Regions from separate parts of the Euzebya rosea genome, predicted to be linked through region 2. Evidence: riboswitches for the same ligand, from Rfam matches in the RefSeq annotation. Region 2 holds a riboswitch; each other region holds the start of a gene.
What was found. Region 2 has a riboswitch for cobalamin ahead of CUC05_RS02065 (cell wall-binding repeat-containing protein). Riboswitches for the same ligand answer to the same signal wherever they lie in the genome.
Positions count from the first base shown of each region.

Region 1: another riboswitch for cobalamin. It lies ahead of CUC05_RS06415 (ABC transporter substrate-binding protein); the one in region 2 lies ahead of CUC05_RS02065 (cell wall-binding repeat-containing protein).
Region 3: another riboswitch for cobalamin. It lies ahead of CUC05_RS09250 ((2Fe-2S)-binding protein); the one in region 2 lies ahead of CUC05_RS02065 (cell wall-binding repeat-containing protein).

Region 1 covers NZ_PGDQ01000004.1:274,634-284,194, forward strand. Annotated here, with positions in the region: gene CUC05_RS06375 (ABC transporter substrate-binding protein) at 1-816, shown strand, start outside; gene CUC05_RS06380 (ABC transporter permease subunit) at 1,155-2,507, shown strand; gene CUC05_RS06385 (branched-chain amino acid ABC transporter permease) at 2,527-3,573, shown strand; gene CUC05_RS06390 (ABC transporter ATP-binding protein) at 3,563-4,471, shown strand; gene CUC05_RS06395 (ABC transporter ATP-binding protein) at 4,468-5,301, shown strand; gene CUC05_RS06400 ((2Fe-2S)-binding protein) at 5,394-5,669, shown strand; gene bfr (bacterioferritin) at 5,710-6,186, shown strand; gene CUC05_RS06410 (copper resistance CopC family protein) at 6,188-6,853, opposite strand; cobalamin riboswitch at 6,900-7,115, shown strand; gene CUC05_RS06415 (ABC transporter substrate-binding protein) at 7,190-8,584, shown strand; gene CUC05_RS06420 (iron ABC transporter permease) at 8,581-9,561, shown strand, end outside.
Region 2 covers NZ_PGDQ01000002.1:81,688-91,248, forward strand. Annotated here, with positions in the region: gene CUC05_RS02050 (acetyl-CoA C-acetyltransferase) at 96-1,391, opposite strand; gene CUC05_RS02055 (acyl-CoA dehydrogenase family protein) at 1,540-2,847, shown strand; gene CUC05_RS02060 (acyl-CoA dehydrogenase family protein) at 2,908-4,116, shown strand; cobalamin riboswitch at 4,185-4,314, shown strand; gene CUC05_RS02065 (cell wall-binding repeat-containing protein) at 4,432-6,696, shown strand; gene CUC05_RS02070 (hypothetical protein) at 6,714-7,781, shown strand; gene CUC05_RS02075 (CbiQ family ECF transporter T component) at 7,787-8,839, shown strand; gene CUC05_RS02080 (ABC transporter ATP-binding protein) at 8,836-9,561, shown strand, end outside.
Region 3 covers NZ_PGDQ01000006.1:36,528-46,088, reverse strand. Annotated here, with positions in the region: gene fusA (elongation factor G) at 1-54, opposite strand, end outside; gene rpsG (30S ribosomal protein S7) at 127-597, opposite strand; gene rpsL (30S ribosomal protein S12) at 600-971, opposite strand; gene CUC05_RS09265 (M20/M25/M40 family metallo-hydrolase) at 1,474-4,134, opposite strand; gene cobO (cob(I)yrinic acid a,c-diamide adenosyltransferase) at 4,298-4,846, opposite strand; gene CUC05_RS09255 (cobyrinic acid a,c-diamide synthase CobB) at 4,843-6,261, opposite strand; gene CUC05_RS09250 ((2Fe-2S)-binding protein) at 6,258-7,034, opposite strand; cobalamin riboswitch at 7,088-7,281, opposite strand; gene CUC05_RS09245 (hypothetical protein) at 7,364-7,624, shown strand; gene CUC05_RS24630 (glycosyltransferase 87 family protein) at 7,652-9,109, opposite strand; gene CUC05_RS24625 (glycosyltransferase family 87 protein) at 9,106-9,561, opposite strand, start outside.

The DNA of each region.
Region 1 (9,561 bases), on a different contig from region 2:
CTTGCCTCCGAGGCCCTCGACGCCCTGGACGAAGCGGTCGCCGTCTCGGGGGAGCAGCTGCAGGAGGCCGCCGAGCAGGTCAGCGAAGCGGTGCAGGAAGGGCAGCTCGGCCTGGCCACACCGGGCGTGCTCGTCGTCGGGACCAACGCCGACTTCCTGCCGTTCGTCGGCCGCGGCGAGGACGACGGGATCAGGGGCTTCGACGTCGACCTCATGGCCGAGGTCGCCTCGCGCATGGGCCTGGAACCGGTCTGGGTCGACATGCCCTTCCCGAACCTGACGGGCGCCGTGACCACCGGCGAGGTGGACGTCGTGATCGCCGCCATCACGATCACCAACCAGCGCGAGGAGGTCATCGACTTCTCCCACCCCTACTTCGTGGGATCACAGGGCCTCGCCGCACCGCCGGGCAGTGACCTGACGGGGGTGGAGGACCTCTCCTCCGACGTGACCGTCGCGGTCCTGGCCGACACCACGGGCGAGGCCTACGCCACCGCGTCCTTCCTCGACGCGGAGATCGCCAGCTACGCCGACCGCGCGACGGCGCTGGGGGCGCTGTCGGCCGGTGCCGTCGACGCGATCTTCATGGACACCGACGCCCTCGTGGAGCAGGCGCGCGAGGGCTCCGTCGTGCTGGTGGAGGAGGTGCCGACGTCGGAGCGGTACGGCATCGGCCTCGCCGAGGACAACGCGCCGCTGCGGACGGCGGTCAACGAAGCCCTCGACGGCGTCGTCGCCGACGGCACCTACGAGCGCATCTTCACCGAGTGGTTCCCCGGTCGGGACGTCGAGCAGGTCATCGACCTCCTCCGCTGACCGTTCCGAACGTCGACGACGAGTCAACGAACGGTGAACTGCTTGGGGCAGAAGCCGTCATTCGTGGCGGACGCTGGATTACGATGCGTCAACGCCCGGGCGGCAGACGCCGTCGAGAAGTCGTTGGAGGAGATCGGCGGCGGGCGTCGAATCACAATCACATCAGGTGTGCCCACGTTGCGATCGCGCGGCGCTCAGGGCTGCACCAGCGGGCCATCGCCTCCGAGGCCGTGGACATCCACCCCTCCGGCCCGCGTCACCGTCCGCCCGACCGTTGTCGCCGCGACAGCCCATGGCCGGACACCAACGCAACCACTGACGAGGAGCAAGACGTGCGGATGACCTGGCTCTTGCCGAGCCGCGACCGAGGACCTCGGCTCGCGCTCGGCGGCCTGCTCGTGCTGCTCGCCGTACTCCTGGCACCGCTGGCGGTCACCCCCGCCTCGGCCCAGGACACCGGCGAAGCGGTGCTCGGACGGGTGTTCTCTGGTGCCGGACCCGACCAGGTCCGACACGCCGGCGTGACGATCACCGTCGCCGACGAAGCCGGGGCGGAGGTGGCCAGCGGACAGACCGACGAGAACGGTGAGGTCAGGCTCGAGCTGCCCGGTCCCGGCGCCTACGTCGTCTCGCTGGACGTCACGACCCTGCCGGAGGGGCTCGTCCCCCGCGGTGACGTGTCGGAACGCAACCAGAACGTGCAGCCGGGCCGTACGGGCAACGCGCTGTTCCCCCTCGACGAGACCGACGCCGACGGCGGGGTCATCGCCGGCGGGCCGAGCGACTCGACGTTCTCCGACAAGCTCAGCGCCGTGCCGCAGCTGTTCGTCGACGGGCTGAAGCTCGGCTCGATCATCGCCATCACGGCGATCGGCCTGTCGCTGATCTTCGGCACCACCGGGCTGGTCAACTTCGCCCACGGCGAGCTGGTCACCCTCGGCGCGGTCGTGGCGTTCCTCTTCAACGCCTCACCTGCCGGCCCCGGCTGGCACCTGATCCTCGCGGCGATCATCGCCGTGGCGGTCGGCGCCGGTGCCGGTGGTGCGATGGAGAGCGGCATCTGGGCCCCCCTGCGCAAGCGCGGTGTCGGCCTGATCTCGATGCTGGTGATCTCCATCGGCATCTCCTTCATCATCCGCAACGTCATCCAGATCGTGTACGGCGGCGGCACCCGCCCCTACACCAACTACAACATCCAGTCGGCCATCGACCTGGGCCCCATCTCCATCGTCCCCCGGGACCTGTGGATCATCATCCTGTCGACCGCGGTCCTCGTCGGCATCGGCCTGATGCTGCAGCGGACCAAGATCGGCAAGGCCCTCCGTGCCGTCGCCGACAACAAGGACCTCGCGGAGTCCTCCGGCATCGACGTGGACCGGGTCATCCGGTTCGTGTGGCTGCTCGGTGGCGGGCTCTCGGCCTTCGGTGGGGTGCTGCTGGGCACCACCGAGCAGGTCAACTTCAACATGGGCTTCAACCTGCTCCTGCTGATGTTCGCCGGGATGATCCTGGGCGGCATCGGCACGGCCTACGGCGCGATGGTCGGTTCACTCGTCGTCGGCGTCATCAGCCAGGTGTCCACCGCGTTCTTCTCGGTGCAGCTCAAGTTCGTGTGGGCCCTGGTCATCCTCATCATCGTCCTGCTGATCAAGCCCCAGGGCTTGCTCGGCAAGGCCGAACGGTTCGGGTAGAGCGGGAGCACCGGAAACCATGGATCTCGGAAACGTACTCATCGATGGCTTCAGGGCCGCGTTCGGCGTCGAAGCCGTCGTGTTCGCCCTCGCCGCCATCGGCCTCAACATCCACTTCGGCTACACCGGCCTGCTGAACTTCGGGCAGGTGGGCTTCATGCTCGTCGGCGCCTACGGCGTGGCGATCATGGGCCGGCCGTGTCCCGACGTGGCGGCCACCCAGACCGCAGCCGACCAGATCGGCCCCTGCGGGCAACCGCTCGTCGTCGGCGTGCTCGTCGGCATCCTGCTGGCCGTCATCCTCGCCCTCCTGCTGGGCGCACCGACGCTGCGGCTGCGCAGCGACTACCTGGCCATCACCACCATCGCGGCGGCGGAGATCCTGCGGTTCGTCTTCCGCTCCGACGTCGCCCGCCCCATCACCAACTCGGTGTTCGGCCTGCAGCAGTTCGCCGGTGACTTCTTCGTCATCAACCCGTTCCCCGACGGGCCGAGTGATCGGTACTTCGGGGCGCTCAACTACTCCGGCCAGCAGCTGTGGGTCATGGTCGTCGGCTGGGCCCTGGTGGCCCTGCTGACCTTCTGGACCTGGTCGCTGATGCGGTCGCCCTGGGGGCGTGTGCTGAAGTCCATCCGCGAGGACGAGGACGCCGCACGTGCCCTGGGCAAGAACGTCTTCTCCTACAAGATGCAGGCGCTGATCCTCGGCGGCATCTTCGGTGCGCTGGGCGGGATCTTCCTCGCCATGGGCACCCAGGCGGTCAACCCCGACACCTACATCCCCGTCCGGACGTTCTTCGCCTACGTCATCATCATCCTGGGTGGTGCCGGCACCATCTGGGGTCCCATCGTGGGGACGTTCATCTTCCTGTTCCTGACCGCTGGCCTCGACACCCTGATGCGTGAGCTCATCGAGGGCGGGATCATCAGCGAGTCGATCATCGCGACCCAGGAGATCGGCCCGATCCGCTTCATCCTCGTCGGCCTCATGCTGGCGCTGCTGATGGCGTTCCGGCCGCAGGGGATCTTCGGCAACAAAGAGGAGATGCTGCTCGATGCCCGCTGACAAGACCGCGGCCACCCGCCCGACCATCGTGGATCGTCGGATCCTGGACGACGTCGCGCCCGAGCCCGGCGTCGCCAAGCCCGACCCCGTCCTGATCGTCGACGGCGTCCGCCGCAGCTTCGGTGGCCTGACCGCCGTCGACGTGCAGCACCTGGAGATCCAGCGCGGCCTGATCACCGCGCTGATCGGTCCCAACGGTGCGGGCAAGACGACGTTCTTCAACCTGATGACCGGGTTCGACTCGCCGACGGAGGGCACGTGGTCCTTCGACGGCCACGACCTCGGCGGGGTCCCCGCGCACAAGGTCGCCCAGTACGGCATGGTCCGCACCTTCCAGCTGACCAAGTCGCTGAACCGCATGAGCGTCATCGAGAACATGCGGCTGGCCGGCACCGGCCAGACCGGCGAACGGTTCCTGCCCGCCGTCATCCCCGGGATGTGGAAGAAGCAGGAGGCCGAGATCACCGAGCGGGCCGACGAGCTGCTCGCCCGGTTCAAGCTGGACGCCAAGCGCGAGGACCTCGCCGGCACCCTCTCCGGTGGGCAGCGCAAGCTGCTGGAGATGGCCCGTGCGCTCATGGTCGAGCCCGAGCTGGTCTGCCTCGACGAGCCCATGGCCGGTGTGAACCCGGCCCTGGTGCAGTCCCTGCTCGGCCACGTCAAGAGCCTGCGCGACGAGCTCGGCATGACGGTGGTCTTCGTCGAGCACGACATGGACGTCGTCATGGACATCTCCGACTGGGTCGTGGTCATGGCCGAGGGACGTGTCATCGCCGAAGGGCCCCCGTCGTCCATCGGCACCAACGAAACGGTCATCCGGGCCTACCTGGGTGGCTCCGAAGGAGAGGGCGAGGTCGCCCTGTCCGACATCGAGGCGGAGCAGGAGGAGCAGCGATGAGCCACGACGAAGAGATCGCCGCGGCGCGGCAGAAGGTCGTCGACGAGGCCGCATCGCATCACGGCGCCGAGGCCCTCAGCGAGGCCGGCCGGCCGCCATCGGCCGCCGAGTCGGTCCTGTACGCCGAGAACCTGATCGCCGGCTACCTGCCCGGTGTCAACATCCTCAACGGCGCCAACATCCACGTCCGCGAGGGCGAGCTGGTCGGCATCATCGGCCCCAACGGCGCCGGCAAGTCGACCCTCATCAAGGCCATGTTCGGCCTGGTGGAGGTGCGTGACGGCCACGTCATCCTCCGGGAGAACGACATCACCGGCATGACCGCCCACGAGCTGGTCGACAAGGGTGTCGGGTACGTCCCGCAGACCAACAACGTCTTCCCGTCGTTGACCATCGAGGAGAACCTCGAGATGGGCGTCTACCTGCGCCCGTCGATGTTCAACGAGCGGTTCGACTTCGTGGCCGGCCTGTTCCCCAAGCTGGCGGACCGTCGCAAGCAGCGGGCGGGCTCGCTGTCGGGCGGCGAGCGACAGATGGTCGCCATGGGCCGTGCCCTGATGATGGACCCCAGCGTCCTGTTCCTGGACGAGCCGTCGGCCGGCCTGTCCCCGGCGAACCAGGGCGTAGTCTTCCACCGCGTCAAGCAGATCAACGACGCGGGCGTGACGATCGTCATGGTCGAGCAGAACGCCCAGCAGTGCCTGAAGATCTGCGACCGCGGGTACGTGCTGGACCAGGGGCGTGACGCCTACACCGGCACCGGCCTGGAGCTGCTGAAGGACCCCAAGGTCATCGAGCTGTACCTCGGCACCCTGGTCAAGACCGACTGAGGCTCCGACTTGCTGGAGGAGGGCCCGTCGGCCGTGCGACGGGCCCTCATCCGTTTTGTCGTACGACGGATAGTTAGGCTAACCTAACCTCCATGTACGTCTGCCAGTGCAAGGTCGTCACCGACCGCCAGATCGAGGCCGCCGTCGCGGAGGGATGCACCTCCGTCCGGCAGGTCGCCGCCCTGACCGGGGCCGGTACCGCGTGCGGCGGCTGCGTCCCCACGCTGCGGAACATGGTGTGCGGCAGCTGCCCGTCGCTGGTGACCGAGCTGGCCTGCGACGACGCCCCCGCGGGCGAGCCGGTGCACGCCCAGCTGCTGTCCCGTGACACCGTCGGGGCGAGGGCTGTCGACGCCGTCCGCGTCTGACATACTCCGGCCGCCACCCGCCTCCAGAAGGACCTCACCAATGCAACCGGTCAGCCCTCGCATCGTCGAGCTCTTCAACGACGCGCTCACCTTCGAGCTCACCGTCACGAACACCTACTTCCTGCACGCCAAGATGCTGGAGAGCTGGGGCTTCCCGAAGCTCGGCAAGCGGTTCTACGACTACTCCATCGACGAGATGAAGGACGCCGACGAGCTGATCGAGCGGATCCTGATGTTCGACGGGCACCCCAACGTGCAGCGCCTCAACGCCATCACCGTCGGCGAGAACGCCCAGGAGATGCTGTCGCTGGCGCTGGAGAGCGAGAAGCTGGCCGTCGCGACGTTCAACGCCGCCGCCAAGGAGTGCCACGACCTCGGTGACCACGGCTCCGCCGCGGTGTTCGAGGAGATGGTCCGCGACGAGGAGACCCACGCCGACTGGTTCGAGTCGCAGCTCGACGCGATCGAGCGGATCGGCATCGAGAACTACCTGGCCGGACAGCTCCACGGCGAGTAGGTCACTCCTCGCTGCCGTCCCGGCGGGCGCGGGCGAGCATCACCGCGCCCACGCCGAGGACGGCGAAGAAAGCCGCCACGACGACGAGTGCACGGGTCGTCGTCGACGCGGCCTCGGGATCCCCTGGAACCGCTGACGGCGTCGCCGTGGGCTCGCTCGCCTCGGGTGCGGGCCCTGGGTCAGTGGCCTCGGCGGGCGAGGGGGTGGGGTCTGCCGGTCCCGTCGCGGAGTCCGCCGACTCGGTCGGGACTGCCTCGGTCGGGGCTGACTCGGTGGGGACCACCGCACCCGGCGGTGTGGCGACGTCGGCAGGTGGGGCGAAGACGAAGGTGAAGCTGCCCGTCTGATCGTCCCCGTCGGCGGCGGTGATCGCCCAGTCGACGCGATGCGGGCCCGGGGTCACCGCCAGGTTGAGGGGCACGGTGACGGTGGCGCCCTCGAGGGTGGGCGGTGCGGCGACGAGGTCGTCGCCGTTGGGATCGATCACCCGGACGGCCGGCTCGCTGTCGGGCAGCAGCGCTGCGGTGAAGTCCAGCACGACCTCCGACGGCGGGTCGAGGACCTCGCTGTCGGCGGCGGGCACGGTCGTGTCCAGCTCGGTGTGGGCGCTGGCGGGGAGCGCCTGGAGGACCACGAGCAGGGCGGCGAGGAGGAACGTCGAACGCATGGGACGCAGCGTAGGTCGGCGGGGGTGGTGGTCGCCGTTTGTCCCTCCGATGACCGACGGGTACGGTGACGCCGCTCACCTGCGGTGGTGCTCGGGAAGTCCGGTGTGATACCGGCGCGGTCCTCGCCACTGTGACCGGGGGAGCGAACGCCTCATTTGGCAGTCCCACTGGCCGCGTGCTGGGAAGGGCGAGGTGTTCGCGCACGGCCCATGCGGCCGACGACCCGGAAGCCAGGAGACCGGCCACCCGCACCGAGCACCCACGATTCCGCGAGGTACGGAAAGGAGGGGACGACGTTGGTCTCCCCGTTCACTGTCAGGCTGCGAGGCGCAGCCATGTTCGTTCTGCTCGTTGTTGTCCTGGCTGCGTGCGCCGCCGACCCGTCGGGTCGCGACACCAGCAACGAGCCGCCCTCCAGCGAGGGCGAGGACACCGAAGCCACCGACGGCGCAACCGACGGCGATGACGCCGAGGAGGCGGCCATGACCGATGGCGAGGCTGCCGACGACGGGGCCACCGACGACGGGGCCAGCGACGACGGCGCCACCGAGGACGGGGCCGACGGTGACATCACACCGCCGGAGGCCAACCTCACCGACGGCTGCGCCACCGAGGACCTGCAGGACCTCGACTGGTTCCCCGACAAGGTCGCCTTCGACGTCGCCAAGGGCATCCGCGCCACCTACGACGGCAACGTCAAGCTGGTCACGATCGACCGCCCCAACGACAGCGCCGACGCCGTGCCGCTGACCGTCGCGCTCGTGCAGTGCGGCACGACCCTCCCCGAGGACGTCCGGGCCGACATCGTCGTCGACGTCCCCGTGCAACGCGCCGTGACGTACTCCACCACCTTCCTCCAGGGCTTCGACCTCATCGGACGCACCGACGTCCTGGTCGGCCACGGCGGCCTGCAGTACGCCTCCACCCAGTCCGTCGTCGAGGCCGCCGAGGCCGGCGACATCGTCGAGGTCGGCAATCAGACCTCCCCTGACCTCGAGACCCTTGCCGCCGCCGAACCCGACGTGATCATGGTCAGCGCCGGCTTCTCCGGGGCCGACCCGACCGAGCCGTTCGCCGCGCTCGACGTGCCGGTCGTCCCCAACGCCTCCTACCTGGAGGTCGACCCCCTCGGTCGCGCCGAGTGGATGAAGCTCGAGGCGATGCTCCTCAACGAGGAGGCGGCCGTCGTGGACGTCTTCGACGGTGTCGCCGCTGACTGGGACGAGCTCGTCGCGCTTGCCGCCGACGTCGCCGAGGACGACCGTCCCACGGTGCTGACCAACGACCCGTTCGCGGGCACGTGGTTCGCCTCCGGCGGCGAGTCCTACACCGCGTCGCTGATCGCCGCCGCCGGTGGGGCCTACGTGTTCGCCGACGAGCCCGGCTCGACCCTCCCGCTGGACCTCGAGACCGTGCTCGAACGTGGCCAGGATGCCGACGTGTGGTTGTCCGCCGGCTCGGTCGCGGTCACCCCCGAGCAGTTCGTCGCCGACGACGAGCGGCTCGGCCTGTTCGCGGCGTTCCCCGACAACGTGTGGGCCAACGACGCCGACCTCGGTCCGACCGGCGGCAACCGGTTCTACGAGGAGGGTGCCGTCCGCCCCGACCTGGTCCTGGCCGACGTGGTCGCGATCCTGCACCCCGACCTGCTGCCCGACCACGAGCCCCGGTTCTACGGGCTGCTCGGGTCCCAGGCAGGTGACGGCGCCGAGGCCGGCGCAGCGGGATGACCCCCGACCCCGTCACCGATGCCATCTCGGCGACCGCCCCCGCGCTCGACCCGGCCACACGCCGGGTCGAGCCCGACGGGACCCTGGTGACGCGATCGGGGCCTGCGTCGTCCATGCACGACGCAGCCCCCGATCGTGCCGAACGGTCGCCGGCCGCCGGCGCCGGCGCGGCCCACACCCCCCACCGGGGGGAGGACGGGGGCACGAGCCGTCGCCCCGTCGTCCCGATCCTCATCGGCTTGGTCGTCCTGACCGCCGCCCTGTTCGCCGGTGCGCTGGCGCTCGGGTCGGTCTCCATTCCCGTCACCGAGGTCTGGACCGTCCTGACCGGCGGCGACCCGTCAACGTCGTCGTGGTCGGTCATCATCACCGACATCCGCCTGCCCCGCGCCGTGACCGCGCTGGTCGCCGGCGCCGGGCTGTCCGTCGCCGGCCTGCAGCTGCAGACCCTGTTCCGCAACCCGCTGGCCGACCCGTTCGTGCTCGGCATCGCGTCGGGCGCAAGCCTCGGCGTCGCCCTGGTCAGCCTCGCCGGCAGCGGATCGATGTTCCTCGGCACCCTCGCGCTGGGTGGCAGCGTGTCCACCGCCGTCGCCGCCGCCGTCGGGGCTGGGCTGGTGCTGGGCGCCGTCCTGACCTTCGCTCGGCGCATCCGCTCCATCACGAGCGTCCTCATCATCGGGCTCATGGCGGGCTACCTCGCCGGCTCGATCGTCAGCCTCCTGCTGTTCTTCTCCGACTCCGACGACTTCCGCGCCTACCTGGCATGGAGCCTGGGGTCCTTCCGCGGGGTCACCTGGTCCGAGCTGGCCGTGCTCGTCCCCGCCGCCGTCATCGGGCTGCTGCTGGCCGCCTCCACCGTCAAGGGGCTCAACGCCCTGCTCCTCGGCGAGCGCTACGCCGAGTCCGTCGGCGTCAACGTCCGGGCCGTCCGGGCGGTCATCATCGTGTCCTCCTCCCTCCTCGCGGGGGTCATC
Region 2 (9,561 bases):
TCGGCGACACAGGGGGTGTTGGGGGAGGGCTGGTCAGGCCGGTGTGTCGCCCAGCGGCGTCATGCGGCCGGTTCGACGACACACCGTGGGAGGGGTTACGCGCGCTCGACGATGGCGACCAGGCCGTTGCCGCCGGCCGCACAGACGCTGATCAGCGCACGGCCGCCGTTGGTCCAGTCGTCGCGCTCGGCCAGCAGCTTGGCGGTGGTCGCCACGATGCGGGCACCGGTGGCGGCGAAGGGGTGGCCGGTGGCCAGCGACGACCCGGCGACGTTCAGCTTGTCCATGTCGATGGTGCCGAGGGTGTCGTCCAAGCCGAGCTTCTCGGTGCAGAACGTCTTGTCGTCCCAGGCGGCCAGCGTCGACAGCACGGTGGAGGCGAACGCCTCGTGGATCTCGTAGAGGTCGAAGTCCTGCAGGGTCAGGCCGTTGCGGGCGAGCATGCGGGGCACGGCGTAGGCGGGGGCCATCAGCAGGCCCTCGTGGCCGTGCACGTAGTCGACCGCGGCGGACTCGGCGTCGACGAAGCGGGCCAGCACCGGCAGGTCGTGCTCGGCCGCCCACTCGCGGGTCGACAGCAGCACGGCTGCCGCACCGTCGGTCAGGGGAGTGGAGTTGGCGGCCGTCATGGTGCCGGTCTCGCGGTCACCGAAGACGGGCTTCAGGGTCGCCAGCTTCTCCACGTTGCTGTCGGGCCGCAGGTTGTTGTCCTTCGACAGCCCCAGGAACGGGGTCATCAGGTCGTCGAAGAAGCCGCGGTCGTAGGCGGCTGCCAGGTTGCGGTGGCTGGCCACGGCCAGCTCGTCCTGCGCCTCGCGGGAGATGCCCCACTCGGCGGTGGTGATGGCCTGGTGGTCGCCCATCGCCATGCCCGTCCGGGCCTCGGCGTTGCGGGGGATCTCCGGCACGATCTGGTCGGGCCGCAGGCTGCCGAGCAGCTTGACGTAGTCCATCGGACCCTTGGCGCGGTTGGCCTCCATGAGCACGTGGCGCAGGTCCTCGTTCAGCGCCACCGGCGCGTCGGAGGTCGTGTCGACGCCGCAGGCGATGCCCGAGTCGATCTGGCCGAGGCGGATCTTGTTGGCCACCGCGATGGTGGCCTCCAGCGAGGTGTCGCAGGCCTTCTGGATGTCGAAGGCGGGCGTCTCGGGGGACAGCGCGCTGCCCAGCACCGACTCGCGGACGAGGTTGAAGTCGCGGGCGTGCTTGAGCACCGCGCCGCCGGCCACCTCACCGAGGCGCTGACCGGCCAGCCCGAAGCGGGCGACGAGGCCGTCGAGGGCCGCGGTCAGCATGTCCTGGTTGCTGGCCTTGCTGTAGGCCGTGTTGGAACGGGCGAACGGGATGCGGTTGCCGCCGACGATCACGGCGTCCCGGGGAGTCTGGCTCACGGGTGTGCTCCTTGACTTGACATGGGGTGGATCTGTTGCTGTAACCTGCGGTAACGCTACCGTTGGTAGCACCCTTCGACCAAATCGGGGTCGGGGTGCATGTACCCGGCCCTCTGGAGGATCCCACATGAGCTTGGCAGGAGATGGAATGGGCTTGGCCCTCGGCGGGCTTCGCCGTCTGGCCAGCAGCGAGCTGCTCGACCGTTACGGCCTGCGCGAGCGCGTCGAGGCGCTGGTGCAGTCCAGCACCCGCAACGGCTTCACCGCCGCCGTCGGCGCCGGCCGGCAGTTCGCGAAGGCCAGCAAGGCGATCAACGGTGGCAGGGCTGCCCGGCAGGCCCCGGTCGAGGGCGGCGCGACGCTGTTCGACCTGACCCCCGACGAGGAGCAGCAGATGCTCGTGGAGGGGTTCGGCGACTTCGCCGAGACCCACCTGCGTCCCGCGGCGCGGGAGGCCGACGACACGTGCACCACCCCGGACAAGCTGCGGGCGATGGCCAACGAGATGGGCGCCATGGTCCTGGGCATCCCCAGCGACCTCGGCGGCGTCGTCGACGAGCGGTCCGCCGTCACGAGCGTCCTGGCGCTGGAGGCCATGGCCGCCGGCGACATGGGCCTGACCGCCGGCATCATGGCCCCCGCGGCCGTCGCCTCGGCCCTGTCGCTCTGGGGGGATGCCGACCAGCAGGCCCGCTTCCTGCCGGCGTTCACCGAGGACAACCCGCCGACCGCGGCGCTGGCGATCAGCGAGCCGCACCCGCTGTTCGACCCCACGGTGCTGCGCACCACCGCTCGCCGGGAGGGTGACGAGCTGGTCCTCGACGGCGTCAAGGCGTTGGTCGCCCACGTCGACCGCTGCGACCTGTACCTGGTGTCGGCCGACCTCGAGGGATCCGGCCCCGCGCTGGTCCTGGTCGAGGCCGGCACCGCCGGGCTGGCCGTCAAGGCCGAACCGACCATGGGCGTGCGCGCGACGGCGTCCGGCGAGCTGCTGCTGGAGGGCGTGCGCGTGCCCGCCGCCAACCTGCTCGGCGACGGTGCCCCCGAGGTCCACAGCGAGATGATCGCCCGGACGCGCATCGCCTGGGCCGCCCTTGCCGTCGGTACCGCGCAGGCGGTCCTCGACTACGTCATCCCCTACGTGAAGGAACGCCACGCCTTCGGCGAGCCCATCGCCAACCGGCAGGCCGTTGCCTTCACCGTCGCCAACATCGGCGTGGAGCTGGAGGGCATGCGCCTTGCCACCTACCGCGCCGCGTCGCTGGCCGACCAGGGCAAGCCGTTCGCCCGTGAAGCCGCCGTCGCGGCTCGCCTGGCCGAGGAGAAGGGCATGCAGATCGGCTCCGACGGCGTGCAGCTGCTCGGTGGCCACGGCTACGTCAAGGAGCACCCGGTGGAGCGGTGGTACCGCGACCTGCGCGCCGCCGCCGTCGTCGACGGGATGGTCCTGGTCTAGCACCGGACCACGACCACACCCCGACCGCGACCACGACACCAGGATCCAAGGGAGCACACCGTGATCAACCTCGAAGTCCCCAAGAAGTTCACCCCGGCCATCGACCAGGCCAAGGCCGTCGCCGAGCACGTCCTGCGGCCGATCAGCCGCCAGTACGACCGTGACGAGCACACCTACGCCAAGGAGCTCGACATGCTGGCCGCCGCCATGGCCGGCATGGAGGAGTCCGGGTCCATGAAGGGCACCGGCGCCACCGGTGTGAAGCGCGAGAAGCCGACCAACGGCGAGAACCGCAACGCCTCGAACATGTCGACGGTGCTGTCCATCAAGGAGGCCGCCAAGGGCGACCTCGGCCTGATGCTGACCATCCCCGGCCAGGGGCTGGGCAACTCCGCGATCGCCTCGGTGGCCTCGGAGGAGCAGATGGAGCGGTTCAAGGGCAAGTGGGCCGCCATGGCCATCACCGAGCCCGACGCCGGGTCGGACTCCTCCGCCATCAACACCACGGCGGTCCGCGACGGCGACCACTACATCCTCAACGGCACCAAGATCTTCATCACCGCCGGCGAGCGGGCCGACCTGCTCGTCGTCTGGGCCACGCTGGACAAGGACCTGGGCAAGGCGGCGATCAAGAGCTTCGTCGTCGAGAAGGGCACCCCCGGCCTCAACTTCGTGCGGAGCGAGGACAAGCTCGGCATCCGTGCCTCCGACACCGCCCAGTTCGTCCTGGAGGACTGTCGGGTGCCTGCGGAGAACCTGCTGGGTGACCCCGAGGTCAGCGTCGAGTCGGGCTTCGCCGGGGCGATGCAGACCTTCGACAACACCCGTCCGCTGGTCGCCAGCATGGGCATCGGTGTCGCCGAGGCCTGCCTGGAGCGCACCCGTGAGCTGCTGGCCGAGGCCGGCGTCGAGGTCGACTGGGACAAGCCCGCGCACAGCCAGTCCGCGGCCGCCCAGGCGCTGCTGGACATGGAAGCCGACTTCGAGGCCGCCCGGCTGCTGACGCTGAAGGCTGCCTGGATGGCCGACAACGCCAAGCCCAACTCGCTGGAGGCCAGCTACGCCAAGGCCAAGGCCGGCCGCATGGTCGTCGACGTCGCCCTGCGCTGCGTGCAGCTGTGCGGTCCCGTTGGCTACGGCGAGACCGAGCTGCTGGAGAAGTGGGCCCGTGACGCCAAGATCCTCGACATCTTCGAGGGCACCCAGCAGATCCAGCTGCTGATCATCGCCCGCCGCCTGCTCGGCCTGTCGTCGGCGGAGCTGCGCTGACCGTTCGTCGGGAGCTCCCCGTCCCGATGCCGAGTTGACCGGCGTGGGGGCGGGGACCTACCGTTCGTGGTCGTCCCGCCGTCTGCGGTGGGACGGTCCTGCAAAGGGGAAGCCGGTCCGAGTCCGGCGCTGACCCGCAACCGTGGGCACCATCGAACGTGGTGCAAGCCGGAATGCCTGCGCAGGTGACAGGCTCCTCACACCGTCGTGGTCTGCGGACGGAGCCCATGCCGGCCCCGACGCCACAGGTGGAGCCGCCGGTGATGGGCCCGCTGGGCCCCCACCGAGAAAGCAACTCCCCGAATGACGTCCGTCGTGTCGATCCGTACCCGGGTCACCGTGGTGGCCGCGCTGTGCGCGCTCGTTGCCACCCTTCTCGCCCTTCCCGCCGCGCCCGCCGAGGCGCAGGACGCCAGCGATCAGCAGGCCGCCGCATCGGCTGCCGCCGCGTGGCTCGTCGACCAGCACGCCGAGGGCAGGGTCACCAGCCCCGGTGGCATGGCCGACGTGATCTTCGCGCTGTCCGGTGCCGGCCTCCACGGTGACACCGTCGCCACCATCCGTGCCGAGCTCGAAGCCGCCGTCGTGGCCTACCTCGACGAGGTCGAGACGCCCGACGAGGGCCAGACCGCCAAGGCCATGCTGGGCCTCCGGGCCAGCGGTGGCGACTACACCGACGTCGGGGGAACCGACCTCGAGGCCGAGCTGCGCGCCCTGATGGCCACCGACGGCGGAGACGCCGGCCGGTTCGCCGACGCCACCGTCTTCACCCAGTCCCTGGCGCTGCAGGCGCTGGCCACCACCGCTGGTGGCGTGCCCGAGGCCGCCGCGACGTGGCTGGCGGACCGCCGCTGCCCCGACGGCGGCTGGGAGAACGGGCTGACGGAGATGGCTGGCGTGTCCATGCCGTGTCAGACCCCCGCGGGCGGCGACATCGACACCACCGCGATGGCCGTGCAGGGCCTCCTCGACATCGAGCCGACCGCCGACGAGCGCGATGCCGCCGCGACATGGCTCGCCGACCAGCAGGCCGATGACGGCTCGTTCGGTGGCAACGCCAACTCCACCGGCCTTGCCGCCCAGACACTCCGGGCCCTCGACCTGACCGACGCCGCCGACGCGGCGGCCGAGTTCGTCATCACCCTGCAGAAGCCCGCCGAGGACCCCGAGGCCGGCGCCATCGCCTACACCGTCGACGACGACGGCTCGCTGCTGCTGGCCACTACCCAGGGGATCCTTGCCCTCGGGGCCCCCGCGTTCCCGTCCATCGCCGCCCCTGCGATCGAGGAGCCCGTCAGCGGTGCCTGCACCGACGCCGAGGGCGTCACCGTCACCGTCGACCTGACCTTCTTCGACGGTGGCGAGGTCCTCACCGGCTGTGCGCCGGGGGATCCGGCGTCGGGCCTGGACGCCCTTCGCGAGGCGGCCTTCGACATCACCACGTCCTCCAGCGACTTCGGCGAGTTCGTCTGCGCCATCGAGGGCCTGCCCGAGCTGGCCTGCGAGCAGCCGTTCGAGGGGCAGTACTGGGCGTACTTCTTCGGCAACGCCGACGGATCGTGGACCGGCTACCAGGTCGGTGCCGACACCTCTGACCCCGCTCCCGGCGACGTCGAGGGCTGGGTCTACTCCGACGGGTCCGCCCCGTCGGTTGCCGCCGCCACCGACGGCACGCTGACGCGCGTCGCCGAGGCCGGCCGCATCGAGACCGCCATCGCGGTCAGCCGGGCCACCGTGGCCGATGGTGCGGCGACCGGGCTGGTCGTGGCCCGCGCCGACTCCTTCGCCGACGCGCTTGCCGGGACCCCGCTGGCGGTTGCCGTCGGTGGGCCGTTGCTCATCAGCGGCGCGGACGCGCTGGCCGACGCCGTGGCCGAGGAGATCCAGCGGGTCCTTCCCGCGGAGTCGACCGTGCACGTCCTGGGCGGCACCGCCGCGCTCGGGGACGACGTGGTCGCCGGAATCGAGGCGCTCGGCTACACCGTCGAGCGCGTCAGCGGTGCCGACCGCATCACCACCGCCACGGCCGTTGCCGACGCCGTCGTCGCCGTCCGTGGGACCGAACCCACCGACATCCTGCTGACCACTGCCTTCGACTTCGCCGACGCGCTGGCCGCTGGCACGGCCGCAGCGGCCACCGGCGAGGGTGTGGTCCTCCTGACCCCGTCCGGCGCGCCGCACGATGCGGTCGACGCTTGGATCGAGGCCCACGCCGACGCCACCGTGCATGCCGTCGGCGGCCCGGCGGCCACGGCCTACCCCGACGCCAACCCCATCGTGGGTGCCACCCGAGAGGGCACCGCCGTCGCGGTGGCCGAAGCGTTCTTCGACGGCCCGACCAGCGTCGGTATCGCCCGTCGCGACGACTTCGCCGACGCGCTGGCCGGTGGCCGGCACGCGGCTGGCCTGGGCGCCCCCTTGCTCATCACCCCGACAGACGGATTGTCCGCCGACGTGGCCGCCTACCTGTGCGGAACCGACAGCGTCGAGCAGGCCTTCGTCTACGGCGGCGAGGCCGCCGTGTCGGCTGGTGTGGCCAACGCGGTCGCCGACGCCATCACCGGGGAGGGCTGCGCCTGATGTCACGGGGCCGGCCGATGACCGTGACGTCGCTGCACACGTCGGCGTCGGTCGTGGCCGGCCTGTCGCTCGCCCTGCTCGTCGGCCTGCTCGCCCTGCTGGGCGGGCCCATGGCCGGGCCCGCGCGGTCGCAGGGCGGCGCGTGTCCCGACCAGACGGGGGTCACGGTCGTCGTGGACTTCCAGTCGCTGGGTGGTGGCACGGTCATCGGCTGTGCCCCCGGCCCGGTGGGATCGGGCTTCGATGCCCTCCAGCAGGCCGGATTCGGGTACACCACCGTCACCACGCAGCCGGGCTTCGTCTGCCGGATCGACGGACGGCCTGCCGACCGCGGGTGCGCCGATACCCCACCCGCCGATGCGTTCTGGTCCTACTGGCACGCCGACCGCGGTGGCGACTGGGCCTACTCCACGTCCGGCGCCGGGAGCCGTACCCCGGCCCCGGGAAGCGTCGAGGGCTGGTCGTACAACGTTGACCCGGCAGGCCCGGATCGCACGCCTCCACGCACGGCGCCGCCCGCTCGGGCAGCCGCGCCGGAGCCCACCCCCGGCCCGGACCCGACACCGACGTCGGCGCCGCCAGCGCCGCCCGCCGCGGCCACCCCCGCCCCTGCAACCGGGGGCGACGGACAGGGCGGCGGGCAGGACGGCGACGGGAACGGGCAGGGCACCGCCGACGGTCAGGCCAGCACCGACCCGCAGGGCACGCCCGCGCTGGCGCCTGCTGCCGCGACCGAACGGCCGGTCCCCACGGCCGCGCCGGCGAGCGCGGCGCCCGCTGAGGAGGCCAGCGCGACGCCGACCGCCACACCCACACGGACGGCCACACCCGCGCCCACCACCACACCGACGCCGACCGAGACCACCACCACGGCCCCGACCGGGCCGCCCGACGACGAGCTGGCGGAGGCCGAACCGACCGAGGCCGACCCGACCGGGCCGCCCACGACGCCCCCGGCGACCTCGACCCCGTCCGGGCTGGCCGTCGACGAGGGTTCGCCCGTCGGCACGGTCGTCGGCGCGTCGGTGCTCGTGGCCGTGCTCGGCGCCGCCGGTGTCGTGGTCGTTCGCCGCAGGGAGCCCTGATCGCGATGCACCCCGGCGCCTGGTGGCTGTGGGCACTGGGGCTTGCTGCTGCCGCCAGCCGCACGACCAACCCGCTGCTGCTCGGGCTTGTGCTCGCCGTGGCCCTGCTGGTCGTCGTCGCCCGCCGCACCGATGCGCCGTGGGCGCTGGGCCTTCGGACCTACCTCTTCCTTGCCGGCCTGGTCATCGTCATCCGCCTGCTCTTCGCCGTGGCCGTCGGCGGAGGGGCCGGAACCACCGTGCTGTTCGTCCTGCCCGAGATCCCGCTGCCCGATGTCGTCGCCGGGATCCGGCTGGGTGGCCCCGTCACCCGTGAGGTCCTGCTCGCCGCGTTCTACGACGCGCTGCGCCTGGCCACGCTGCTGCTGTGCATCGGCGCCGCGAACCTGCTGGCGGACCCCAAGCGGCTGCTGCGGCAGGTGCCGGCGGCCCTGCACGAGCTGGGGACCACCGTCGTCGTCGCCCTCACCGTCGCCCCGCAGCTGGTGGAGAGTGTCCAGCGGGTCCGCCGAGCCAGGCGGCTGCGGGGCGAGGACCCCGTGCGCGGCCTCCGTGGACTGCGTCGCGTGCTGGTCCCCGTGCTCGAGGACGCACTGGACCGGTCCCTGGCCCTGGCCGCCGCCATGGACACCCGTGGATACGGCCGGCGGGCCCACGTCCCTCCGGTGGATCGCCGACGCACCGCCCTGCTGCTGCTCGGGGGACTGGTCCTGCTCGTGGTCGGCACCTACGGCCAGCTCGACGCGGCCTCCCCCGCCGTGCTCGGGCTGCCCGCGCTCTTGCTCGGGGTCGGCATGGTGGCGCTCGGCCTCCGCTCCGCCGGCGCGCGCGTCCAGCGGACGGTCCACCGGCCCGACCGCTGGGGCCCGACCGAAACGGTCGTGGCCGCAGCCGGGCTGACCGCCGCCGTGACCGTGGTCGTTGCGGGAGGGCGCGCGCCGGACCTGCTGTTCCCGACCGTGCAGCCCTTCGCGTGGCCGGTCCTCCCGATCCTCGCCACCGCCGGCGTGCTGGTCGCGCTGCTCCCGGCCGCCCTTCCGAACGGTCGTCGCCGATGATCGACCTGCACCGGGTGACCATCACCCACGCCGGGTCGGACCGGCCCGCCCTCCGCGGGATCGACCTCCACGTCGAGGAGGCCGAGCTGTGCGTCGTCGTCGGGGCAACCGGCGTCGGCAAGTCCACCCTCCTCGGCGCCATCAGCGGCCTCGTGCCCCACTTCACCGGTGGGCTGCTCCAGGGACGCGTCGTCGTCGCCGGGCGCGACACGCGCGACCATCCGCCACGAGAGCTGGCCGACGTGGTCGGCACCGTGGGGCAGGACCCGCTGGCCGGGTTCGCCACCGACATCGTGACCGACGAGATCGCCTTCGGCATGGAGCAGCTCGGCGTCGACGCCGCGGCGATGCGCAAGCGGGTCGAGGAGATGCTGGACCTGCTCGGGCTGGCCGACCTCCGCGACCGTCCGCTGCGCACCCTGTCCGGCGGACAGCAGCAGCGGGTCGCCATCGGCGCCGTCCTGGCCGCAGGCCCACGTGTGCTGGTCCTCGACGAACCGACATCCGCGCTGGACCCCACCGCCGCGGAGGAGGTGCTGGCCGCCGTGACCCGCCTGGTCCACGACCTCGGGGTCACCGCCGTCGTCGCCGAGCACCGGCTGGAGCGGATCCTGCAGCACGCCGACACCCTCGTGGAGGTCCGAACGGACGGCACCATCCGCAGCGGCGAACCGGGCCGGATCGCCGCCGACGCCGCCGTCGCGCCCCCGGTCGTCCACCTC
Region 3 (9,561 bases), on a different contig from region 2:
CGCCATGATCCCGATGTTGCGGACCTTGCCGAGGGGGTGAGTTCGCTTCGCCATTGCGTTGCTGCCTTCGGTGTTGAGGGTGTCAGTCGAACCGGAGGTTCGTCGGTGTGCCGGGGGTTGCCCGGGCTACCAGCGGTAGTGGGCGAAGGCCTTGTTGGCCTCGGCCATCTTGTGGGTGTCCTCGCGACGCTTGACCGCGGCGCCGATGTTGTTGGACGCGTCCAGCAGCTCGTTGGTCAGGCGCTCGGACATGCTCTTCTCGCGACGAGCACGGGCGAAGGTGACCAGCCAGCGAAGCGCCAGGGTGTTGGCGCGGGCGGGCTTGACGTCGATCGGGACCTGGTAGGTGGCACCACCGACACGGCGGGACTTGACCTCCAGCGCCGGCGAGACGTTCTCCAGGGCCTTCTTGAAGACCTGGACCGGGTCGGCGCCGGTGCGCTCGCGGATGCCCTCGAACGCGTCGTAGACGATCTTCTCGGCGGTGGAGCGCTTGCCGTCGTTCATCACACGGTTGATGAGCTGGGTGACTCCGACCGAGTGGTACTTCGGGTCGGCGACGGTCTTGCGCTTCGGGGCGGGACCCTTGCGAGGCATGTCTAGCCTTCCTTCTTCGCGCCGTACTTGGAACGGGCCTGCTTGCGGTCACGGACACCGCTGGCGTCCAGCGCCGCGCGGATGACCTTGTAGCGGACACCGGGGAGGTCCTTCACACGACCACCACGGACCAGCACGATGGAGTGCTCCTGGAGGTTGTGACCCTCACCGGGGATGTAGGCCGTGACCTCGATACCGGAGGACAGGCGGACACGGCAGACCTTGCGAAGCGCCGAGTTCGGCTTCTTCGGGGTCGTGGTGTACACGCGGGTGCAGACACCACGGCGCTGGGGCGAACCCTTCAGCGCGGGAGTCTTGGCCTTGTCCGTCTTCGCTTGCCGGCCCTTGCGGACCAGCTGCTGAATGGTGGGCATGAGCTTCCTCGTTCGAGCGTGCGTCTCCGACCGGAATGCGTTCTGGAGGTCGGACTTGTGGGGAAAGCCGGGCCCGAGGGCTCGGCAGGTCTTGTTCGTCCGACTCACGCAGTCGGGCGTTTCGTATGTGGTGCGCCGTGTCGTGGCGCAGCGATCACCGTGACCCGACGGGCGTGGGTGATCTTTGAGTGGGGAATCTGTTGGCTGCAGTGGGCCTGATGGCGGCTGCGACACTGCACCGTGGCGCTGGGCCAGCGGTTGCGCCGGTGTTGTGGGACTCGTGCTTGAGCTTGCGGCGGTCGTGCCGTGCTCGGCAGTCACACACAGACACGCCCGGAACCCGGGCGCGGATCCAAGAGAGTAGGTCGTGCACCGGTGGGTGTCAACCGGAGAAGGTCCTCGGAACGGCGAAAGGGCCGGCCACCCGAAGGCAGCCGGCCCAGACGTTGGCCGTTCGGTCAGGGGGCCCGTGGGACGGGTCCCCTACCGGATGGTCACCGGATCAGGACGCGAACCGGTTGTTGTAGTCGCCGTGGCCGTGGGCGTGCTCGGCGTCGTAGGCCACGTGGACGGTCGTGGAGTGCGCGGCGCTGGCGGCAGCGAACGCTTCCTCGGTGTCGCGGGCCGGGATGCCCTCCAGGGAGTTGGCGTACTGCATCGTCACCGAGGCGATGGCCCCGATGTTGTCGCCGAAGACCCCGAGGTCGAGGTTGTCGATGTCGTCGCACGCCTGGTGGTAGCAGGAGTCGTACGCCTCGCCGGCGGTGCCGCCGAACAGCTCGGCCTCCTCCTCGGTCTTGATGCCCTCCGCACCGGTGAACAGGCCACCGGCCGGGATACCGACGCTGATGAACGCCTGGTAGTCCGAGCGACCGCTGAACTCCGTCGGCGTCGAGGGGACGTCGATGGAGGTGAAGAAGTCCTCGAAGGCCTCCTCGATGTCGTCGGAGCCGGGGGGACCCTCGAGCTCGAAGGCATCACCGTCGCCGTCGTAGACACCGCGGATGAAGTTGGGCGAGGCCACCATGTCGAAGTTGAGGTAGAGCTTGATCCGCTCGTACTCCTCGTCGCTGATGCCCTCCAGCATGTCGCCGTCACCGAAGATGTAGGAGTCCGAGCCGACCAGGCCGCTCTCCTCCGCACCCCACCATGCGAACCGCACGGTGTTCTCGGTCTGGATGTCGTTGGACGCGAGCTCGCGGGCGACCTCCAGGATGGCGGCGCTGCCGGAGCCGTTGTCGTTGATGCCCGGACCCTCCGGGACGCTGTCGAGGTGAGCCCCCAGCATCACGACGTTGTCGGGGTTGGTCCCGGGCCAGTCGGCGATGATGTTGGAGCTCGTCTGCGGGGTGACCGAGGTGGTCGCCTCGATGGTGATCTCCGCGTCCGGGTCGCCGGCCAGCGCGAGGCCGGTGGCGAAGTCCAGGCCGATGGTCACGAAGTCGGGGTCGACCTCGCCGCCGAGGGTGCCGAGGACGACGTCCTGGGTGCCCTCGTCGGAGCCCTGGTTGAAGACCATGGCCGCAGCGGCCCCGGCCTCGAGCGCGTTGGCAGCCTTCACCGCGAAGGCGCAGCCACCACGCTGGATCAGGGCGATGTTGCCCTCGGTGAAGCCGTCGAAGTCCTCGATCTCGCAACCCGAGTCGGAGTCGCCGTCGTTGGCCTCTCCGGTGCCGGGGTTGCCGGCGCCGAGGTCGGCGTCGACGAGCTCGGCGACCCCGGTGACGTCACCGGATCCGGAGTAGCTCATGATCGATGCCTGCTCCTCGGTCAGCTCCTCGCCGTCGACGGTGACGACGGTGGGCGCGAGCTCCTCGAACAGCGAGAAGGCGAACTCCTGCGTGGTCACCTCGAAGCCGGTGCCCTCCAGCTCGCCGAGGACGTAGTCCACCGACAGCTCGTAGCCCTCGGTGCCCGACGCGCGGGTACCCAGCGGCTCGGCCTCCTCGCCCTCCTGGCGGGTGGCAGCGGGGACGGAATCAGCGATGGCCTGAAGGGCCTCGAGGACCTCCATGCCTCCGCGGACGTCAGCGCGGGCGATGACCTTCTCCGCGTCGGTGCACGGCTCGGCGGGGGTGGCGGCGGTCCGGGCGGCCTCGACGACCTCGTCGGACACCGCCGCGATGCCACCGGCGACGTGCAGGTCACGGAACGCGCAGGTGGCGCGCTCGGCCAGGAAGGCGGTGACGTGCTCGCCGAGCTCCTCGCCCTCGGTCAGCAGGACCGGAGCGGGACCGTCGTAGTCCAGCGCCGCGTGGGCACCGATGGCCAGCGCGTCGGCGAAGTCCTCGCCGGTCGCGATGTTGACGTGGCCCGGGGTGAAGCCCAGCTCGGACTCCGCGAAGCGGGCCATCTGGACCGACAGCAGGCCCGGCGAGGCGCCGAGGATGCGGGAGACCGAGACACCGTCGAGGGCCGTCAGCGCACCGGCAACGTCGTTGGAGACGTAGCCGGGGCCGCCGGCGACGATGACGTCGGTGATGCCGAGCTCGGTGATGGCGGTGCTGGCGGCGGGCGACAGCTCGTCGGGGTTGGTCAGGACGAGCGGCCAGCCAGCGGCAGCGCTGACGGGGCCGGCGATGACGGCACCGACGTAGTCGCCGGAGCTGGCGACGATGGCGGTGGTCGCCCCGTTGTCCAGCGCGCCGTCGCCGTCGGCGTCACCCAGGCGGGCGACCTCCAGGGCGGTCTCGTCACGGTTGGTGCCGGCGACGCGGGTGACCTCGCCGTAGATGGCCAGCTCGGCCTCGACCTCGTCGCTCACCGCGGCGGGGCCACCGACGAGGACGATCCGCTCGGGGGCGAGGCCCTCCAGGGCGGAGGTGGTCGCGATCGGCAGCTCGTCGGGCTGGGCGAGCAGGATCGGCGCGTTCTCCAGGCCCGCGGCGTAGGTCGCGGCGAGGGCGTCGGGGAAGTTGTCGCCCAGCGCCACGATCACCGTGCCGGACTCGAACGCGGCCGCCTGCGCGCTGGCGTCGATGGCGATGTCGGCGGCGGTGTCGTAGCGGCTGCCGCCCAGGAGTCGGATGGCCGGGACGGAGTCGCCGGAGTCGATGACCTCGATCGCGTTCGCCGGCAGGATCGCCAGGCCGAGCGCGAGGACGAGGAACACCGCGGTTGCAGCGCTGGAGGCGATGCCCCAGCGCGAATGACGTGCAGTCAATTCAATCCCTTTCGTCGGAGTGTCGGCGCATGCCACGGCGGGCACCACCCCGATCCACCCCGTCAGTTGTTCCAATGCGCGGGGACACTAGCCCTACGACGCCTGTCGGACAACCGTTGTGCACGAGCAACGTTCACGGCATCCGTTCGTCGCCGCGTCGGGTTCACCACTCGATGCCGGGCTGCGCCTTGATGCCGGCGTCGAAGGGGTGCTTGACCTTCGTGACCTCGCTCACGAGGTCGGCGAGCTCGACCAGCTCGGCCGGTGCATCACGCCCCGTGATGAAGACGTGCTGGTGCCCCGGCCGCGTCCGCAGGACCTCGATGACCTCGGCGGTGTCGACCCACCCGAACGTCATCGGGTAGGTGAACTCGTCGAGCAGCAGGAAGTCGTAGGTCTCGTCGGCGATGCGGCGCTTGACCTCCTCCCACCCCTCCCGGGCCAGGTCGGCGGACTCCTCGAGGTCGCGGCTGGTCCATGTCCAGCCGTCACCGACGGAGAACCAGTCGATCGTCCCGCCCACCTCCGACGCCGACAGCGTCTCGGCGGCGACACGCTCCCCGATCCTCCACTTGCCGGACTTCACGAACTGGTACACCCCGCAGCGCCAGCCCTGGTGCCACGCGCGGTTGAGCACCCCGAACGACGAGGAGGACTTGCCCTTGCCGTGTCCGGTGTTGACGAGGAGGAGGGGGGTCGATCGGCGACTCATGGTGACTCCAGGGAGGTGGGGGACGTCGGTGGATGGTCAGTCGTGCGTGCGGCGGCAACCAGGCGCGTGGCTGCCTGCGGGTACGCCGCCCAGTGGGTGTGCAGGTAGGAGGCATGGATCGACGCGGTGACGAAGCCCTCGTCCCGGTCCTCCACACGCCAGGCCACACCTGGTGTGGCATCACCCTCCGTGCCGACGGGGTCGGCGCCGGCGGGCGGATCGGTGACGGTGCGGTGGAACTCGTGGGCGGTCACGACCTCGCCCCGCCGCCAGAGGATCGAGTCGCTCGCGGCGATCGCCCGTCGGTAGCCGAGCGTCAGCCGCGCGTCCATGGTTGCGGTGACCGGGAGCACATCGGCCTGGCGGGTGCCGTCGAGGTCGTGGCAGAGGTAGAGGAGCCCACCGCACTCCCCGACGACCGGTCGACCGGCGGCCGCGTGGGCGCGGATCTCCGCGAGCATGGCCGTGTTGTCGGCCAGTGCGTCGGCATGCACCTCGGGAAAGCCGCCGCCCAGGTAGACGACGTCGGTGCCGACCGGCAGCGACGCATCGTGCATCGGGTCGAACGGCAGCAGGGTCGCCCCGGCGGCCTCGAGGAGCTCGAGGTTCTCGGTGTAGCGGAAGGAGAAGGCCGGCCCACCGGCGATGGCGACCCCGACCGGGGGGCCGTGGACGCGGTCGGTCGGGGCGGGGGACCATGCCGGCACGTCGGGAACGTCGGCTGTCCGGGCCAGCCGCATCACCGCGTCGAGGTCGAGGTGGGCTCCGACCCACTCCCCCAGCGCAGCGACGGTCCGGTGGGCGTCCGCGCGGCGTTCGTCCGCGGGGACGAGCCCGAGGTGGCGGGAGGGTGTCGCCAGGTCGTCCATGCGCGGCAGGACCCCGACGACCTCGACACCGGTCGGCTCGATCGCCTGCCGCAGCAGGTCGGCGTGCCCGGGCGAGCCGACACGGTTGAGGACCACACCAGCGAGGCGGGTGCCCGGGTCGAAGGTGGCGAAACCATGCACGATCGCCGCGGCGGAGCGGGCCATGGCACCGGCGTCGACCACCAGCAGGACCGGCGCACCGAGGAGGCGTGCAACATGGGCGGTGGACGCCGTCAGCTCGGTCGGGGACTTGCCGTCGAACAGGCCCATGACCCCTTCGACGACGGTGATGTCGGCGCCGGTCGCGCCGTGTCGCGCGAGCGGGGCGATCAGGTCAGCCCCGCTGAGCCACACGTCGAGGTTGCGGGCCGGCCGGCCGGTGGCGATCGAGTGGTAGCTCGGGTCGATGTAGTCGGGACCGACCTTGCTGCCCTGCACGACGTGACCGGCGGCTCGGAGCGCCGCCATCAGGCCGGTGGCGACGGAGGTCTTGCCGACCCCGGAGGCGGTGCCGGCGACGACGACGGTCGGCACGGGGGCGTTCATGCGTGGGACCCGGCACGCTGCATGACCGAGGCGATGGACTTGGCGCGCCACTCCTCCGTCGGGGTCAGCGGGCAACCGGTGCACAGCTCGTAGCGTTCGCAGCGGTAGGCCAGGCAGCACGAGCTCCGGCGCCACGCCAGGCCAACCGCACCCCCGGCCTCGATGCGCTCGAAGGTCGGTGTGCCCCACAGCGGCGGGTCGGCTGCCTCGAGCAGGAGCGCGCTGCCGTGTGCGGCGGCCTCGGCGTCACCGGCGGCGTCGTGGGCGTGACCGGCGGTGGTGGCCAGGGCGTCGGCCAGCTGTCCCCACATCGCCCGCTTCCCGAGCTTGCCGACCCGGCGGAGGCGCTCGACGACGGGCCGGTAGTGCTCGACGGCGCGCGGGGCGGCCGTGTCCGGCGTGTCGAGGGTCGCGTCGGTGACGGCGATGCCGTTGAACCAGCCGCGGGCGCTTCGGCGCAGCCACAGGTCCTCGACGGCGTAGGCAACCGCGACGCCGTGCTGGTGCACGGGGGCGCCGGCCAGCAACGCCAGCGGCGAGGCGAAGCGGCTGGCGAGGAACGCCGTGGCGACGTCGGCCAGCCCCTCGTAGTCGGGGGCCATCTCGCGGACCCTCCGGGCCAGCCGGGTCTCCTCGACGAGGGTGGTGAAGGGGAACCAGGTGCCGTGGTGGTCGACCTCGGTCGGTGGACGGCCGAGCATGACGGGCATCCACGACGTGGCGCAGTCGGACAGCACGGTGGCCACGGCAGGGTGGTCGGTGGTGTGGGTCATCGGGCGGTCGAGCGGCGGCGCCGCACGGCCCTCCTCTCCGTCGGTCGCGGATGGTCGGGCTCTGCGCTGCAGCCGGTCTCCTGGCTGCCAGATCGACGCGTCGTCGCCGGCCTTCCCGGACACGAGGTCCAGTGGTCAGTTGGCGGGACGCTCCCTGGTCACAGTTGCGACGACAGCGCCGGATTCTCACCGGCTTCCCGTGCACTGCAGCATTCGAGCGACGCGCACCGTAGCACGGCCGTCGTCGACGCCACGACCGCGGCCCGGGCGCGCCGACGGGTCGAGGAGGCGTAGCGTCCGGCACAGCCGATCAACCGACGGAGGCCCCGATGACTGTTTCCCGCCACGCGACGAGGCTGCTGCTCGTCGTTGCCGTACCGCTGCTCCTGGCCGCCTCGTGCGAGGCCACCCGGGACCTCGAGGGGGTCCGCGCGGTCGATCCGGACAGCGCCGTGATCATCCGCAACGCCGACGCCTACCCCAACATCTCCATCCTGTGCGTGGAGGGCACCGGCATCTTCACCACGACCCGCGAGGCCGCCCCCGTCGTGATCCCCGATTCCGACGTGTGCGTCTCCGACCCCGAGTGAGGTGGCGGTGGACGGTCGACCGTTCGCTCACCGACCGGATCCGGGCAGCTGGGGAGATTCCGGCTGTGACCACCGCACTGCCGCCACGGTCAGCGCGATCATGACGGTGAACAACGCCCAGGACAGGGGCAGCCAGTAGTCAACGAAGTTGGGCCAGATGCCCCATCCGATCGTGGCGGCTGCGCCAGTTCCGCCGACCACGGCCAGACGCTGCCAGGCGGGGGTTCGGTCGCGGCTGCCGATGCCGAGTGCCCACAGTGCAGCGAAGGTCAGGACGAACTGCGGGGAGTAGATCCGGTTGCCGAGCATGAAGGCCAGCGGTGCCAGCAGCGCCCATCCGAGGACGCGGTCCGGGCGTCGCCACGCAGCCACCGCGGGGCCGATGACCACGACGAGCAGCACCGCTGTCGGGACCCAGGCGACGGACGGGTCGAGGCCGTCGACGCCGACCCACGGGCGGTCCGGCCGAGGCGCGAACCCCAGCAGGTGCAAGGGCAGGAACGGGAGGGACTCCGCGGTCAGCTCCCGTATCGCATGGAACCGGTAGGCGTCCACTACTGCACCGCGCTGTTCCGCGGTCAGCAGGAACGGGACGTGGGGCAGGAGGAATCCGGCAGCGGTCGCTGCCGCGAACCACGTGGCCAGCCGTCGTCGCCCCGCCCGCCACCACCCGATTGCCAGGACCACAGCCGCCAGCCCCGGCGTCCATTTGGCGGCCGCGCCGAGACCGAGCAGCAGTCCCGATGCACTCCCAGCCCGACGCGCGTCGGCCTCCTCCTCCCGTCGCTCGTCGAGGCCTGCGGCAACCGCGAGTCCGGCGACGAGGAACGCGGTGGGGAGGGCGTCGTAGCGGATCAGCACGAACAGGGTGATGGTCGGCCAGAGCGTCATCGTGGCGACCGCCCACGGCTGCACCCGTCGAGCCAGCACGACGACCGTGCCTGTCCACAGCGCCGCCAGCAGCACCCCGACCGCCACCCCGAACCCGATCGGCAGCGCCCGGTCGAGCAGCGTCGCCAAGCCGAAGACGATGACACCGAGCGGCGGGTACTCCGCGGGTTGGTCCACGGGTAGACCGCCCGTGTCGATCAGCGCCACACCCTGCCGTTGGTAGACCTGCAGGTCGGAGTCGTCGGGGCCACCGACAAGGACCTGCACGATGAGGAGGCCGAGCAGCAGCGCCGCGGACGCCATGACCACCGTGGCAGGGCGAAGGCCGACCCTGCCTGATCGGCGGACCCGGTGGTCGGCGACGACCACGGCCGCCAACGGGAGGGCGACGGCCAGACCGGCGGTGACCACCGACCAGTACGGTCCGGCGCTCTGCCCCTCCCGGAATGGTCCGTCCCACAGCACGGCATGACCCGCGACGGCGATCACGACCGTCGCCCACAGCAGGACCGCAGGACGAGCGGCCCACGGAACGGTCCGGCCCTGCGCTGGTGGCGCCGGTACCTGGGGAACACGGTCGACAGCGGCGCTCATCGAGCCTCCTTTGCCACATGGACCTGCCGCTCGACGCCGGGGGTGCAGGGCGGGGGCGGCGGGACCTGCCACGTACGCCGTTCGTCGTCGCTGGTCCAGACCTGTCGCGACGTCCCGACCGCACCGAGCGAGCCAACCGCGGCGACGACGGTTGCAGGCACGTGCCAGCTCTGGAAGTTCACGCGCCACTGGGGGGCGAGCAGGAACATGACGACGACCGCCAACGCCGATACGGCGAGGAGTCGCTCCCTGGCATCGGGGCCGGAGGCCATCCGCCGGGCCGACCACACCCCCCACGTGCTCGTCGCCAGGCCGAGCAGCACCACCCCGCTGCTGATGGCGTCGACGACCGACGGCTCGACCCCTCGCGCGGCATACAGCGGCCACCAGATGCTGTTCACCATGACGGTGTAGGGATCTGGACGCGCAGCCGGTTCGGCCATGGCCTCGAG